2 regions of the Streptomyces sp. NPDC024555 genome follow, and region 1 is predicted to be linked to the other one. Evidence: predicted binding sites of a transcription regulator. Region 1 holds the regulator's gene; the other holds the start of a gene.
What was found. The regulator HrcA, encoded in region 1, represses chaperone genes, less so after heat shock. The targets are predictions, from matches to a motif close to TTNGCACTCNGNNNNNCNGAGTGCNAA.
Positions count from the first base shown of each region.

Region 2: a site for HrcA is predicted at 3,273-3,299, ahead of groES (co-chaperone GroES). Genes of this name have one in related genera too.

Region 1 is NZ_JBVHKV010000011.1:294,302-299,139, forward strand. Features, by position in the region: gene ACZ4FH_RS21150 (16S rRNA (uracil(1498)-N(3))-methyltransferase) at 1-603, opposite strand, end outside; gene ACZ4FH_RS21155 (nitronate monooxygenase) at 600-1,673, opposite strand; gene dnaJ (molecular chaperone DnaJ) at 1,790-2,929, opposite strand; gene hrcA (heat-inducible transcriptional repressor HrcA) at 2,930-3,946, opposite strand; gene ACZ4FH_RS21170 (MBL fold metallo-hydrolase) at 4,132-4,838, shown strand, end outside.
Region 2 is NZ_JBVHKV010000009.1:296,237-301,074, forward strand. Features, by position in the region: gene ACZ4FH_RS18135 (multicopper oxidase family protein) at 1-211, shown strand, start outside; gene ACZ4FH_RS18140 (SDR family NAD(P)-dependent oxidoreductase) at 222-995, shown strand; gene groL (chaperonin GroEL) at 1,090-2,712, opposite strand; gene groES (co-chaperone GroES) at 2,813-3,121, opposite strand; gene ACZ4FH_RS18155 (hypothetical protein) at 3,431-3,994, shown strand; gene ACZ4FH_RS18160 (polysaccharide deacetylase family protein) at 4,107-4,838, opposite strand, start outside.

The DNA of each region.
Region 1 (4,838 bases):
CTCCGGGCCCACGACCAGCACGATCTCGCCCTCGGCGGGGAGCGGGACGGTGGCCAGCGGTTCGCTGGGGTGGTCGCGGTCCTCGTGCAGGACGGCGGCGAAGTCGGCCGTGGCCAGAAGTGCGGCAACCTGGCGGGTGGTCGCCGCGTCCGCGACGTCCGGGAAGCGGACCCGGCGGGACTGCTTGCCGGCCTCGCGGGCCGTACCGCGCCATTTCGCAAGCGACTTCAGGCCCCGTTCGCCCTTCCACTGGGTGATGCAGCGGGCGGCCTGCCAGGGCACGATCGCGTCGACACCGGTCTCGGTCATCGTCTCGACGGCCAGTTCGCCCCGGTCGCCCTTGGGCAGGGCCTGGACGACGGTGATGCGGGCGGCGGCCGGCGGCTCCTCGTGGACGGTCTCCAGGCCGCCGACGGTCAGCCGGTCCTTGCCCTCGGCCGCGGTGACGACGCCCTCGGCCCAGCGGCCCCGGCCGTCGGTGAGGACGACGCCCTCCCCCGCGCGCAGGCGCTTCACCGACACGGCGTGCCGGCCCTCGGGGCCGTCCAGGACGAATCCGGGGCCCTGCGGCAGCTGGTCGACGACGAAGACGGGTGCCGTCACGGTGTGCTCCTCGTGCTCAACGCCGCGCTCGCGGCGTCCAGTTCCTCGGCGAGCAGGCGTACCAGCCGGCCGGCCGCCATCTCGCGGACCATCCGGTGGCCCTGCCCCGCCCACAGTGCCATGCCCTGGGCGTCCCCGGTGCGGGCGGCCGCCTTGCGCAGCGGCGCGGTCAGATGGTGGACCTGCGGATAGGCGGCGGGGGCGTACGGTCCGTGCTCGCGCACGAAGCGGTTGACCAGGCCGCGGGCCGGGCGGCCGGAGAAGGCCCGGGTCAGGGTGGTGCGCGTGAACAGGGGGTTGGTGAGGGCCTGTTTGTGCAGCACATGGGCCCCGGACTCGGGGCAGGGCAGGAAGGCGGTGCCGAGCTGTGCGGCGTCGGCCCCCGCGGCGAGCACGGCGGCGATCTGCGCGCCGCGCATCAGCCCGCCGGCGGCGACGACCGGTATCTGCACGGTCTCGCGGACCTGGGTGACCAGGCTGAGCAGCCCGGTCCCGGCGCCGCCCGTCTGCGGGTCGTCGTGGAACGTGGACTGGTGGCCGCCCGCCTCGACGCCCTGGGCGCAGACGGCGTCGGCCCCGGCCCACTGGGCGGCCTGGGCCTCCTCGGGCGTGGTGACCGTGACGACGGTGTACGTACCGGCCGCGGCGAAGGCGTCCAGTGTGTCGCGGGAGGGGCAGCCGAAGGTGAAGGAGACGACCGGGACCGGGTCCTCCAGCAGGATGGCGAGCTTGGCGTCGAAGCCGTCGTCGCCGCAGGAGTCGGTGTCGCCGAGCGGGGTCTCGTACCAGGTGGACTCGCCCGCGAGCTGCTGCCGGTAGACCTCGACGGCGGCCGGGTCGGTGACCACGGGCTGCGGCATGAAGAGGTTGACGCCGAAGGGCCGGCCGGTGAGTCCGCGCGTCTGGGTGATCTCGTGGTACATGCCGTCCGCCGTCTTGTACCCGGCGGCCAGGAAGCCGAGCCCGCCGGCCTCGCAGACGGCGGCGGCCAGTTCCGGACAGGCGGCACCGCCCGCCATCGGGGCCTGCACGATCGGATACCGGCAGAGATCGGTCAGTGCGGATGACATGACCGAATCGTGTCATGTCCTTCCCGTCCCGTGACGCACACCCCGTGTCCGTGATTTGTCCGTAAATGAGGTACGGGCCCGGCGAAACCGGGCCCGTACCTCGTCGATCACACGGTCTAGCGGCCGTTGAACGCGTCCTTGAGGCGCGAGAACAGGCCCTGCTGGCCGGGCTGGAACTGCCCGGTGGGCCGCTCCTCGCCGCGGATCTTGGCCAGCTCGCGCAGCATCCGCTCCTGCTCGGGGTCGAGCTTGGTCGGGGTCATCACCTCGACGTGCACGATGAGGTCGCCGCGACCGCCGCCGCCCCGCAGATGCGTGACGCCGCGCCCGTGCAGCGGGACGGACTGGCCGGACTGGGTGCCGGGCCGGATGTCGACCTCCTCCAGACCGTCCAGCGTCTCCAGCGGCACCTTGGTGCCGAGGGCCGCCGCCGTCATGGGGATGGTGACCGTGCAGTGCAGATCGTCGCCGCGCCGCTGGAAGACGCTGTGCGGCAGCTCGTGGATCTCGACGTAGAGGTCACCGGCCGGGCCGCCGCCGGGGCCGACCTCGCCCTCGCCGGCGAGCTGGATGCGGGTGCCGTTGTCGACTCCGGCGGGGATCTTCACGGTGAGCGTGCGCCGCGAGCGGATGCGGCCGTCACCGGCGCACTCCGGGCACGGGGTCGGCACGACCGTGCCGAAGCCCTGGCACTGCGGGCAGGGGCGCGAGGTCATGACCTGGCCCAGGAAGGACCGGGTGACCTGGGAGACCTCACCGCGGCCGCGGCACATGTCACAGGTCTGCGCGGAGGTACCGGGGGCCGCGCCCTCGCCGCTGCACGTGGTGCAGACGACGGCGGTGTCGACCTGGATGTCCTTGGTCGTCCCGAAGGCCGCCTCGGCGAGGTCGATCTCCAGCCGGATCATGGCGTCCTGGCCGCGGCGGGTGCGCGAGCGCGGTCCGCGCTGCGAGGCCGTGCCGAAGAAGGCGTCCATGATGTCGGAGAAGTTGCCGAAGCCGCCCTGTCCGAAGCCGCCCGCACCGCCGCCGCCGGAGGCGGAGAGCGGGTCGCCGCCCAGGTCGTAGACCTGCTTCTTCTGGGCGTCCGACAGCACCTCGTAAGCGGCGTTGATCTCCTTGAACCGCTCCTGGGTCTTCGGATCGGGGTTCACGTCCGGGTGCAGCTCGCGGGCGAGTCTCCGGAAGGCCTTCTTGATCTCGTCCTGGGAAGCGTCGCGGCGCACGCCGAGTACGGCGTAGTAGTCCGTGGCCACTTACGACTCCGCCAGGATCTGTCCGACGTAACGTGCCACTGCGCGTACCGCTCCCATCGTTCCGGGGTAGTCCATGCGGGTCGGTCCGACCACGCCGAGTTTGGCGACTGCCTCGTCGCCCGAACCGTAGCCGACCGCGACGACGGACGTGGAGTTCAGCCCCTCGTGGGCGTTCTCATGCCCGATTCGTACGGTCATGCCCGAGTCCTTGGCCTCGCCGAGCAGCTTCAGCAGCACGACCTGCTCCTCCAGTGCCTCCAGCACCGGCCGGATCATCACCGGGAAGTCGTGTCCGAAGCGGGTGAGGTTGGAGGTGCCGCCGATCATCAGCCGCTCCTCCGTCTCCTCGACGAGGGTTTCGAGCAGGATCGAGAGCACGGTGGACACGGTTCCCCGGTCCTCGCTCTCGAAGGATTCCGGCAGGTCCTGCACCAGCTGCGGGACGTCCGCGAAACGGCGGCCCACGACGCGGCTGTTGAGCCGCGCCCGCAGATCCGCCAGGGACGTCTCGCCGAAGGGCGCGGGGCAGTCCACCATGCGCTGTTCGACCCGGCCGGTGTCCGTGATGAGCACGAGCATCAGCCGGGCGGGCGCCAGCGAGAGCAGCTCCACGTGCCGCACCGTCGAACGGGTCAGCGAGGGGTACTGCACGACGGCGACCTGCCGGGTCAGCTGCGCGAGCAGCCGTACGGTGCGGCCCACGACGTCGTCGAGGTCGACCGCGCCGTCGAGGAAGTTCTGAATCGCGCGGCGCTCCGGCGACGACAGGGGCTTGACGCCCGCGAGCTTGTCGACGAAGAGCCGGTAGCCCTTGTCCGTCGGGATGCGCCCGGCGCTGGTGTGCGGCTGGGCGATGAAGCCCTCGTCCTCCAGCACCGCCATGTCGTTGCGCACGGTGGCCGGGGAGACCCCCAGCTTGTGCCGCTCGGTGAGCGCCTTGGAGCCGACGGGCTCCTCGGTGCCGACATAGTCCTGGACGATGGCGCGCAACACTTCGAGTCTGCGTTCGCTGAGCATCGCGCACACCTCCAGCTGTGTACCTCGGTCGTTCTCGGGCCGATCCCGGGTCCGTCCCTGGCACTCTGCGCGGACGAGTGCCAGCCCTGCCCCGGTCAGTGTACGGCGACGGGGTGGCCCCCTAGCAAGGGCGACCGGCCACGCTACCCCGAGACTGCGCAGGTCGTTGCCGATAGCGTCGCGGTATGGACGCCTCTTGGGAAGACTTCGGCTGGGAGCGGCTCGGACACGGGGTGGGGCGGCGACGCCTTCCGGTGTGGGACGCGACCGTTCTCCTGGTGGCCGGGGCCGACGGTGTGCTGCTCTGCGACACCGGCTCGTCACTCCGCGAAGCCGCCGAAGTGCGCGCCCAGGCAGAGGCGATGCTGGGCCGGAGGGTGACGCATATCGCACTCAGCCACCCCCATTTCGATCATGTGCTCGGCACCGCGGCGTTCCCCGGGGCACAGGTGTACGGGGCGGCCGGCACCGCCGCACTGCTGCGGACCGGGGCCGGGGAGCTGCGCGCCGACGCCGTGGCCCACGGACTGCCGGAGCGGGACGCCGCCGAGTCCGCCGAGGCGCTGGTGGCCCCGGCGCACGAGGTGCGGGGCGAGTCGGTGCTCGATCTTGGCGGCGGGCGCGAGGTGCTGCTGGTGAACCTCGGCGCGGCGCACAGCGGCCACGATCTGGCCGTCCTGGTGCCCGGGTCTCCCCCGGTCGTGTTCTGCGGCGATCTCGTCGAGGAGTCGGGCGAGCCGCAGGCGGGCCCGGACGCCGTCCCCGCGCGCTGGCCGGCCTCCCTGGACCGGCTGCTGGAGCTGGGCGGCGAGGAGGCCCGGTACGTGCCGGGGCACGGGGCCGTGGTGGACGCCGCGTTCGTCCGGGCCCAGCGGGACGAACTGGCCCGGCG
Region 2 (4,838 bases), on a different contig from region 1:
TCGGAAGGACACGGTGGCGGTCCCGATGGGCACCACGGTGAAGCTCGCGCTGCGCTTCGACGGACCCGCCGATCCGGACACCCCGTACATGTACCACTGCCATCTGCTCTCCCACGAGGACACCGGGATGATGGGCCAGTTCGTCGTGGTCGACCGGGGACAGCGGGCCGGAACCCCGGGTGCGCACGGGGACCACCGGGGCACGCGTTAACGTGCCGCGTATGACGACTGCACTGATTACGGGCGCGACCGCGGGCATCGGGGCCGCCTTCGCACGGCGGCTCGCGGCCCAGGGTCACGATCTCGTGCTGGTGGCCCGTGACACCGAACGGCTGCGGGAGCAGGCCACCGAACTCCACGACCGGCACGGCGTCGAGGCCGAGGTGCTGACCGCCGACCTGTCCCGGGACGACGGGATCGCCTCGGTCGAGAAGCGGCTCGCCGACCCCGGCCGCCCGGTCGATCTGCTGGTCAACAACGCCGGGTTCGGCAACAAGGGCCAGTTCCTGGACGTGCCGATGGCCGACGAGCTGACGATGCTCAAGGTGCACTGCGAGGCGGTGCTGCGGCTGACCTCGGCGGCCTCCGCGGCGATGAGGGAGCGGGGCAGGGGCGGGGTCGTCAATGTGGCCTCCGTCGCCGCGTTCGTGCCGCGCGGCACCTACGGGGCCTCGAAGGCGTGGGTCGTGCAGTTCACCCAGGGCGCGGCGCGGGACCTGGCCGGTTCCGGGGTGCGGCTGATGGCCCTCTGCCCCGGCTTCGTCCGTACGGAGTTCCACCAGCGGGCCGGGATGGGCACGGAGAACATCCCGGGCTGGATGTGGCTGGACGCCGACAAGCTGGTGGCGACGGCGCTGGCGGACCTGGCGCGCGGGAAGTCGCTGTCGATTCCCGATCCCCGGTACAAGGCGCTCATGGGACTGGTGAAGGTGACGCCGCGCGGACTGCTCGGCGGGGTCACCTCCCGTACCGGCCGCAAGTACGGCCCGCGGTAGGTCACCGCGACGGCCGGACCGGGACCGGACGCGCGAAGGCCCGGCACCCCGAGGGGGTGCCGGGCCTCACCGCTGGTGCGGAGGGTGCCGTGCGTCAGTGCGCGTGGCCGTGACCGTGACCGGCCTCCGGCTCCTCCTCGGCCGGCTTCTCGACGACCAGGGTCTCGGTCGTGAGCAGCAGGGAGGCGATGGAGGCGGCGTTCTCCAGGGCGGAGCGGGTGACCTTGACCGGGTCGATGACGCCGGCCTTCACCAGGTCGCCGTACTCGCCGGTGGCGGCGTTGAAGCCCTGGCCCTTGTCCAGCTCGGAGACCTTGGAGGTGATGACGTAACCCTCCAGGCCGGCGTTCTCGGCGATCCAGCGCAGCGGCTCGACGGCGGCGCGGCGGACGACCGCGACACCGGTGGCCTCGTCGCCGGTCTTGTCGAGGTTGCCCTCGAGGACCTTGACGGCGTGGACGATGGCGGAGCCACCACCGGAGACGATGCCCTCCTCGACCGCGGCGCGGGTCGCGGAGATGGCGTCCTCCAGACGGTGCTTCTTCTCCTTGAGCTCCACCTCGGTGGCCGCACCGACGCGGATCACGCAGACACCGCCGGCCAGCTTCGCCAGGCGCTCCTGGAGCTTCTCGCGGTCCCAGTCGGAGTCCGTGGCCTCGATCTCGGCCTTGATCTGGTTGACGCGGCCGGCGACCTCGTCGGACTTGCCGCCACCGTCGACGATGGTGGTGTCGTCCTTGGAGACGGTCACGCGGCGGGCGGTGCCCAGCACGTCCAGACCGGCCTGGTCGAGCTTGAGGCCGACCTCCTCGGCGATGACGGTCGCACCGGTGAGGGTGGCGATGTCGCCGAGCATGGCCTTGCGGCGGTCGCCGAAGCCCGGGGCCTTCACCGCGACGGCGTTGAAGGTGCCGCGGATCTTGTTGACGACCAGGGTCGACAGGGCCTCGCCCTCGACGTCCTCGGCGATGATCAGCAGCGGCTTGGAGCCACCGGCCTGGATGACCTTCTCCAGGAGCGGCAGCAGCTCCTGGATCGAGCCGATCTTGCCCTGGTGGATCAGGATGTACGGGTCGTCGAGGACGGCCTCCATACGCTCCTGGTCGGTCACCATGTACGGCGACAGGTAGCCCTTGTCGAAGGCCATGCCCTCGGTGAAGTCGAGGTCCAGACCGAAGGTGTTGGACTCCTCGACGGTGATGACGCCGTCCTTGCCGACCTTGTCCATCGCGTCCGCGATGAGCTCGCCGACCTGGGCGTCCTGCGCGGAGAGCGCGGCCACGGCGGCGATGTCGGACTTGTCCTCGATCGGGCGGGCGGTCGCGAGGAGCTCCTCGGACACGGCCTTGACCGCGGCGTCGATGCCCTTCTTCAGGGCGGCCGGGGAGGCACCGGCGGCGACGTTGCGCAGACCCTCGCGGACGAGCGCCTGGGCGAGGACGGTGGCGGTGGTCGTACCGTCACCGGCGACGTCGTTGGTCTTGGTCGCGACCTCCTTCACCAGCTGGGCACCGAGGTTCTCGTACGGGTCGTCCAGCTCGACCTCGCGCGCGATGGTGACACCGTCGTTGGTGATGGTGGGGGCACCGAACTTCTTGTCGATGACGACGTTGCGGCCCTTGGGGCCGATCGTCACCTTGACCGTGTCGGCAAGCTTGTTGACGCCGCGCTCGAGGGCGCGACGGGCGTCCTCGTCGAACTTCAGGATCTTCGCCATGGAGCTGAACTGTCCTCTCGAAACAAGAACTGCGCCCCTGCCGCCCGGCTAGTCATTTCGCTGGGGGCCAGGGGCGCAGAAGAAAGCGATGGTGGGTGAATTACTTCTCGATGATCGCGAGAACGTCGCGAGCCGAGAGGACGAGGTACTCCTCGCCGTTGTACTTCACCTCGGTGCCGCCGTACTTGCTGTACAGGACGACATCGCCGGTCTTGACGTCGAGCGGCAGACGCTCGCCGTTCTCGAAGCGGCCCGGACCCACGGCCAGGACGACGCCCTCCTGGGGCTTCTCCTTGGCGGTGTCCGGAATAACCAGGCCGGAGGCCGTGGTCTGCTCGGCGTCGAGCGGCTGGACCACAATGCGGTCCTCGAGCGGCTTGATCGCAACCTTGGAGCTGGCGGTCGACACGATCCGGTCTCCCCCTTCGGAGATCTCACGGGGTCAAAAGTGTGGGGTGGCGACCGCATGGGCCCGTCGTCGCGGGTGCCGGACCGGTCGGTCGCACGGAACTGCTGGCACTCTCCCTCGGGGAGTGCCAGAACCGAGACTATGACCGCGATTAGCACTCGGTCAAGCGGAGTGCCAACGCGCGCCGCTCGTGGCGGCCCGGGATCCCCCTCCGGGGCGACGGTACGCACGGCTGCGCGCCCGCAACGTTCGGGTCACCGTAAGGACAACGCGGGGGCCGGGCGGAGCGTTCCGGTGGACGGTGGCCCCATGCGCCCCCGTGTCCCCGGCACCGCCCGCCCGGCCCCCGCCCGCCTCGGCCCCCTGGTCAGAAACGGTCTCGACCTGACGGCCGGACTGCTCGCCGCCGTCCTGGAGGCCCTGGTCTGCGCGATGGTGGTCTTCATCGTGGACCGTCCGGACCGGGACTTCCTCCAGCCGCCGCCACCGGATCCCGGTCCGCCCCCGATGGACTGGACGACCACGCTCGTCCTCGGTTCGTTCGCCGCGGCCGTCTGCCTCATCGGCGTGGTGCTGCTGCGTCACGGACTGCCGCTGGCGGGCGGCGTGCAGCTGCTCGCGGCGGGGGTCTTCTGCGTGCTGGCGCTGGTGTCCTGGCACAGCCACTACCGGGTGGCGCACCCCGAGGGCGCCGCACCGGCCGTCTCCGCCCCGGACCGCGCCGGCCACCGGTGGACCGGCCGCGCCCCGGACCCCCGGCCCGCGCCGGGGCGGCCGCAGGCGACGACGACCACGGCCCCCGGCGCCCCGTGGTCCCCGCGCACGGACGCGGGCCGCGCGCGCTTCGCGGCCGGCGAGGGGTTCATCCGCTGAGCGGCCTTGCGCCCCAGCCGTTCGATCGGGTCGACCGACTGCGCGCAGCCCGCGGTGGCGGTGAGGAGCGCACCGGCGGTCAGCAGTCCGGCCAGCAGCCGGTGCGCGCTTCTCATACGTAGTCCTCCAGCCGGGCCACCGCGTACCCCTTGTCGGTGATGACCTTCATGACGGAGCGGATCAGGTCGGGCATGCTGCCCTTCCAGTCCTTCTCGCCCCGGAAGTGGGTGAGGATGATGTCGCCGGGGTGCAGGTCCTGGTCCTCCTCGCGCCACTCCATGTGGTCGGGGAAGGCCTCGGCCGCCCAGAGCGGTACGGCGGTGACGCCGCAGGACTTGGCGATGCGCAGGGTGTCGCCGTTGTAGTTGCCGTACGGCGGCCGGAAGAGCCGGGGGCGTTCGCCGTACTGCTGCTGGAGGATGTCCTGCTGGTCGCAGATCTCGCGCTTCTGCTCCGCGTACGAGAGTCCCGGCAGATAGCGGTGGTTCAGGGTGTGGTTGCCGATGACGGCGCCGCGGGCCTCGGCCTCCTTGAAGTAGGCGTAGTCGTCGCGCACCAGGTAGTCGGTGAGGAAGGCGCTGTACGGGATGTTCAGCTCCGACATCATCCTGATCAGCTCGGGGTCCTTGTCGTCCCCGTCGTCCATCGTCAGGAAGACGACCTTCTCCTTGGTGGGGACGGTGGTGAAGACCGGCGGCAGCGAGGCGTCGCCGCCCTCGACCTCGAAGCCCTTGCGGGTGGTGAGGCGCGGTTTGACGGCCGGGGGCAGCGGCGGGGTCAGCGGGGTCTTGGCCAGCCCCCACTTCCTGGCGGCGACCGCGCGGGCGGCCTGGGCCCTGCGGGC